DNA from 2 places in the Priestia sp. RMT2NF4 genome. Region 1 is predicted to be linked to the other one. Evidence: riboswitches for the same ligand, from Rfam matches in the RefSeq annotation. Region 1 holds a riboswitch; the other holds the start of a gene.
What was found. Region 1 has a riboswitch for S-adenosylmethionine ahead of mtnK (S-methyl-5-thioribose kinase). Riboswitches for the same ligand answer to the same signal wherever they lie in the genome.

Region 1 (3,420 bases):
ATAAATTTCAATTCCCGTCTCTTTTGCACCAGGAGTCTGTAAAAAGCTGATTGGCTTTTTACCATCAAATCCAATGGCTCCGTAGGCAAAGTCGTGTACCACACAAATATCGTGCTTGGCAGCAAACGCCACGGTGTCTTCAAAAAATTCTGCCGTTGCCACTGCACCGGTAGGATTATTCGGATAGTTTAAAAACATGAGCTTTGCCTGTTCTTTAGCACGTTCACCTATCTCTTCGTATACGGGCAGAAAATGATTTTCAGCCGTGAGCGGCATCACTTCCATCTTTGCTTTTGCAAGCTCTACTCCAGACCAGTAATCAGGATATCCAGGATCCGGAACCAGCACCGTATCTCCAGGGTTTAATAAGCACTGCGGGATTTCAACAAGTCCACCCTTCCCGCCAAACAAAATAGCTACTTCTTTTTCAGGATCCACATCAACGCCATATTCTCGTTTATAAAAAGTCGCAACGGCCTCTTTCAAAAACTGGTGCCCCCGAAATGGAGAATATTTATGATGCATAGGATTAGCACTTGCTTTTTGGAGTGTTTCTACAATATGTGAAGGAGTAGGCTGATCAGGATTTCCCTGCCCTAAGTTAATAACGTCGTGCCCTTGGGCCATTACTTTTCCTACCTTGCCTACAAGTGATGCAAAAAATTGTTTTGGTAAACTTTTTAATAGTTCCGATTGCTCAAATTGTTTCATCATCGCACACCTTCTCAAAAAATTCTTGAAATTCTAGTCACAAATAATATATTGTAATACTCAACTTGTAAAGTCATTTTTTTCAACTACTAAAAAAAGGACGGATGATAAAGTGAGTGTAAAAATCACGTGTTTGCAGCTTGATATTGCGTTTGGAAACCCAACTAAAAACCGAAAATATATTCAACAAAAAATGACGGAAGCTCTAAAAGAAAACCCTGACATCCTTGTGCTTCCTGAGCTATGGGATACAGCTTATGATTTGACGCGGCTAGACGAAATTGCCGATGATGAAGGACAGCAGGCCAAGCAATTAATCTCTCAATTTGCTAAAACGAACGAAGTAAATATTGTGGCAGGTTCGATCGCGAAAAAAACAGAGCAAGGCGTCACAAATACGATGTATATTTTCGACCGAAAAGGTCGTGAAGTGTCACAATACAGTAAGCTGCACTTATTTAAATTAATGGATGAGCACCTCTATCTAGAAGCAGGAACAGCAAAAAATCTTTTTACACTTGAACAGTCTTTATGCGCAGGAGTTATTTGTTACGATATTCGTTTTCCAGAATGGATTCGCGTGCATACTAGCAGCGGAGCAGAAGTCTTATTTGTTGTTGCTCAGTGGCCGGCTCCAAGACTTGCCCATTGGAAAGCACTGCTCATTAGCCGCGCAATCGAAAATCAATGCTATGTAATCGCGTGTAATCGTGTAGGCCAAGATCCTAATAACATATTTGCCGGACATTCCTTAGTCATCGATCCGTGGGGAGAAATAATCGCTGAAGCTGGCGATAGCGAAGAACTTTTAAGTGCCGACGTTAACCTGGAACTTGTAAAAGAAATTCGTAAACAAATTCCTGTCTTTACAGATCGCCGCACAGAATTTTATTAATTATGTATTGACAGCCGTTTTTTTGCATGATACGATTTTCACCAGATAACATAAAATTTTCAAACAAATCAAAATTGAATAAGTAATCGTACTCTTATCAAGAGTTGGCTGAGGGATTTGGCCCTGTGAAGCCCAGCAACCGACCGTCATTCCATCCTAAGATGGATCACACCCGTAAAACATGTTTTTACAAAGGCACGGTGCTAATTCCAACAGAAAGTAATTCTTTCTGGCAGATAAGAGGTTTGAACACTACAATCAAGCCTCTTTCCAACGAAAGAGGCTTTTATATTTTCTAAAATTATAAAAGCCTCCATACATTCTTAAACCTATTAACTTAGTAAACAAATCAGTTTAATAAACTATGGAGGGATTCTAATGTCAACAACAAAAACAGAGAAGTATCAGCCTTTAACAGAAATTTCAGCAATCAAACTTGTGAAAAAGCTAGGTCTCTTTGATGCCACAGAAGCACTGACTGCCCGTGAAATCGGTGATGGCAACTTAAATCTCGTCTTTCACATCATAAATGATCAAACGAATAAATCCATTATCGTCAAACAAGCACTTCCTTATGCAAAAGTTGTAGGCGAGAGCTGGCCTCTATCCTTGAACCGTGCCACGATTGAAAGCAATGCGCTCAAGCAATTCGGTGCATTTACCCCTGAACTCGTACCAGCTGTGTATTACCACGATGAAACGCTTGCTGTTACGGTCATGGAAGATCTGTCTCATTTAACGATTTCCCGCGCCGGACTTATTCAAGGAGAAAGTTATCCCCTGCTTTCACAGCATATCGGTTCTTTTCTAGGACATATTGCGTTCAAAACGTCGGATTTTGCCTTAAAGCCTCAGGATAAAAAAGAAGAAGTCGTCAAGTACAGCAATCCGGACTTATGCAATATTACGGAAGATTTAGTTTTTACAGATCCTTTTTTTGATATCGATACAAATGAATTTGAAGAAGCGCTGCGTCCTGATGTAGAAGAATTGTGGAACGATGGAGATGTAAAGCTACAAGCAGCAAAATTAAAATATAAATTTTTAACAAATGCCCAAACGCTAATTCACGGTGATTTACATACAGGAAGCATATTTGCTAGCAGTCAAGAAACGAAAGTGATTGATCCAGAGTTTGCTTTTTACGGTCCGTTTGGATTCGATTTAGGCCAATTTGTTGCGAATTTATTTTTAAATGCTCTTTCTCGAAAAACAGATCGCGAACCGTTATTTGCACACATTACGAACACATGGAACGTATTTAAAGATACCTTTACTGCGCTTTGGCATTCTGAAAACACTGAACCTTTCGCTAAAGATGAGCGCTTGTTACATGAAATTTTAACGCAAACGTGGCAAGATGCTGTTGGATATGCAGGGTGTGAAATCATTCGACGTACGATTGGCTTAGCTCACGTGGCGGACTTAGACGAAATTTCTTCAGAGGAAAGAAAAATTAACGCTAAACGTACTGCGTTAAAAATTGGACGCTATTTACTTCTGCACCAACAAGACGTTTCACCAAATGAATTTGAACATTTACTTCGATAACGAATAATGTACACAATGAAAGGATCGGTATCAGCATGACAAATACACTATCACTTCCGCGCTCAGTGGAATGGAATGAATCATATATTACTTTATTAGATCAGCAGCAGCTTCCTGGCAAAGTTGAATATATTAAGCTGCAAACCATTAAAGACGTATGGGATGCTATCACTACCTTGAAAGTACGCGGAGCCCCTGCAATTGGCATTACGGCGGCTTTTGGTCTTGCTCTTTCTGCGCTTAGCTATGACACGGATTCAGTC
Region 2 (3,420 bases), on a different contig from region 1:
TTAAAACTCTTTTCCACTTTCCCTCTGCTTCTTTTTTATGCGCTCTGCGCTTTATCACTTTCCCAATCAAAAAAGCAATAACAAATGAAACTAGCGGAACAATAATCCAAAAAGACATGACAATTAAAAGTTTTTCTACATACAGAGATTGATAAGCTACCCCTACTCCAACAACTGAGCCAACTGTTACTTCACTTGTTGATAAAGGGATACCAATCAAATTCGCGAAAAAGAGTGACAGCGTTGCAGCAGCCAGAATGATAATAACTAATTCTACTGACAGCAGTTTTTCAGGTATGATACCTGAACTGATGGTTTTTACCACCTCACCGCCTCCGGTAACAGCTCCGAGCACAATTCCTACAGCACAGATGAACAGGGCCACTCTTCGCTTTTTAATTGCACCGGAGCCGTATGAAACGCCCATAGCAGCTGCTGCACCGCTTGCCCCAATATTCATTGCAAAAAAAAGCGCAATGATAAAGGCAACATATAAAAGCATCATTTATTCAGCTCTTTCGTATTTAAGATTCGTGTAATCCGCACTCCACTTTTTGTGTACCTGCCCATCTTCCTGAACGTAAATCGTCTACATTATAGGCAGGTGCGGTACAGGGCTCACAGCCGATACTTGGGTAGCCTTGATCATGAAGTTTGTTGTATGGCAAATCATGCTTATACACATAACGCCAAATTTCTTTCCATGACCAATGAATTAACGGACAAACTTTCACCTTCTTGAATTTCTCATCTTTATTAAAATAATTCGTGTTGGCACGAGACTCAGACTGCTCACGTCTCAAACCAGAAATCCACGCATCATAAGGAGCAAGGGATTCTCTTAGCGGAATGATTTTTCGAATTTGACAGCATAGGTTAGGCTGACTCTTCCAAAGCTCATCTCCATGTTTTTCAGCTTGTTCTGCAAGAGTTAAATCCGGCTTTTTCATATGAATACGTAAATCAGGGAAGCGTTCTTTAATTGCATCAATCACTTCATATGTTTCTTTAAAATGAACCCCTGTATCTAAAAAGACAATTTCAGCATCTTTTTTCACTTTTGAAATTAAATCAATTAACACGATTCCTTCAATCCCAAAGCTTGACGCATAAATAATTGAATCTCCGTAGGTATCATACGCCCACTGCAATGCTGAAAGGGCTCCTTTTGTTTCATCTTTACTGTCGAACTCTGGAAATGTATCGCTCCAGTTTTCGTACGTATATAAGCCTGCCATTTTCTCCACTCCAATTCTTAGTTATCCGCGTTATCCAATAAAAAAAGACGGTTTTACCCACTAGAATTGGATAAAACCGCCTCTAGTGTGTCTAGTCAGCGAAACTATTTAATTCTTACTTTGCTTCGGCGTGTTCAAAGGTTTGTTTTAAGTCGGGGTTTACAGTCATCGTTGTCCCTCCTCAAAATATCTCTTGCGCTATATCAAAATAAAAAGTCTTCCGTATTGAAAGACTGGGTAGGCAATAATTTTCACCTTATCTTTCAAAATGATACACACTTTGCTGGAATTAGCACCTTGCTAAGCAGGTTGCCGGGGTTCAGCGGGCCAGATCCCTCCACCACTCTTGATAAGCATTTTTTAAAAATTTTAGCATATTTAGAATATTTGTCAACATTAAAAATTATATATCCGATAAGAAAACTATACTTTAAATTCACAGAAATATCTATACTTTTATTTAAAACAACATATGTAAATTTAACCCAAATGTGAACATATAAGTTTATAAAACGCTTTCTTTTTCCCCCGACTTTTTATGTTCTCTTGCTAAATAAAATGCAAAATCTCTCTATAAAATTAATAACGGATTTATGAGCTTTACGGATAATTCACTCACATTAGCACACATTACAGATAACACTGACTGACAGATAGGAGCTATATAAGATGGAGAGACAACCCTTTCAATTAGACGATACAATTAAAAATAATGTGCGAACATATTTACAGCAGATTTCAACTGAAGCCTCTAATTTAATTAAACATTTAGACACGAGTGATCATTGTATTTTATGTGATTTTGAGGAGATGAGAAGGTTATTTCAAGATGTTCAAGCTACGGCCGCCTCTTATTACTTGCGTCATTACTTATCGCCTTATACATTTGAATACGCTGCTCTGTCCCTAGCTATTCATAACCTCTCTGAGAAACGTCACGGCGCTTTAATTGTCATTGAACGGGAACAAAGTGTTGATCCTCTTATTCAAAAAGGAATGCCTATTCAAGCTCCTGTCAGCGCTACGCTAGTTGAGACACTGTTCTATCCAGGGACACCCTTACATGACGGAGCCGTCCTAATTAGAAATAATCAGCTTATTTCAGCTGCTAATGTTTTACCTCTCTCGTCTATTATTTCAACGAACAAAAAGTTGGGAACACGTCACCGTGCAGCCATTGGAATGTCGGAAAAATCGGATGCATTAATTTTAGTTGTATCTGAAGAAACAGGTAAAATTTCGTTTGCTCTTGATGGAAGCCTCTACCCTATTCACTCCAGCAAAAATATGATTTAAGAGCCCTTTCCTGATAAGCAGCCCTATCTTGACTTATCTATCCTTTCTCTTTAATATATTTCATAGTTTTTACATACTATAGATACGGGTGATGCATATGGCAATTTTAAAATTTGAACATGTAGGCGTTCAAGTAAAGGATATAGAAGAATCTATTGAGTTCTATACACAAAAAGTGGGATTGGAGCTCATCGAAACACTACCACATACCGATCCGTCTTTGAAGCTAGCTTTTCTAGGTTTAGAAGGCAATGTAATCGTAGAGTTAATTCAAGGGTATAACTCAAGCTTACCTAGTGAAGGTAAAGTTCATCATTTTGCGCTGGCAGTAGATGGAATTGAAGAAGAGTTTGAGCGTTTAAAATCAGCAGGCGTTTCATTTGTGGAAGAAAACATTGTAACTTTGCCAAATGGAGCAAGATACTTATTTTTCTACGGTCCAGACAAAGAATGGATTGAATATTACGAAGTAAAAAGATAAAGATATCTTATACCTTCAGTGAAAAATGGTCATACTGTGGCTATGACTAATCACTGGAGGTTTTTTTATGATGGAATGGCTATTATTCCGACTTTTTCGTCGTTCTATTTTAGTGCGGCTTCTTTTTATTATCGGCTGCCTTGTTTTACTTTTCGGCATGCTTATACATTTCCTAGAGCCGCAAACGTTTGGGAATGTGTTTGAAGGAATTTGGTGGGTTATTATTACAATCTCTACTATAGGATACGGTGATTTTGCTCCCACCACTACGATTGGAAGGTTAGCTGCAATTATTTTAGTCCTGGTTGGAACGGGATTTATTACTACTTATTTTGTCACGCTTTCTAAAATTGCTGTTTCCGCTGAGAGCGCTTATTTGGAAGGGAATTTAAAGTTTTATGGAAA

Region 2: it holds a riboswitch for S-adenosylmethionine, as region 1 does, so the genes downstream of both, ACMX9J_RS21340 (phosphoadenylyl-sulfate reductase) here and mtnK (S-methyl-5-thioribose kinase) in region 1, are expected to answer to the same signal.

The regions. Positions count from the first base shown of each region.
Region 1 covers NZ_JBLQZO010000003.1:651,866-655,285, reverse strand. The annotation lists gene ACMX9J_RS16755 (pyridoxal phosphate-dependent aminotransferase) at 1-711, opposite strand, end outside; gene ACMX9J_RS16750 (carbon-nitrogen family hydrolase) at 824-1,606, shown strand; SAM riboswitch class I at 1,698-1,849, shown strand; gene mtnK (S-methyl-5-thioribose kinase) at 1,985-3,157, shown strand; gene mtnA (S-methyl-5-thioribose-1-phosphate isomerase) at 3,193-3,420, shown strand, end outside.
Region 2 covers NZ_JBLQZO010000005.1:366,715-370,134, reverse strand. The annotation lists gene ACMX9J_RS21345 (inorganic phosphate transporter) at 1-505, opposite strand, end outside; gene ACMX9J_RS21340 (phosphoadenylyl-sulfate reductase) at 525-1,238, opposite strand; SAM riboswitch class I at 1,492-1,594, opposite strand; gene cdaS (sporulation-specific diadenylate cyclase CdaS) at 1,908-2,534, shown strand; gene ACMX9J_RS21330 (VOC family protein) at 2,632-3,015, shown strand; gene ACMX9J_RS21325 (potassium channel family protein) at 3,083-3,420, shown strand, end outside.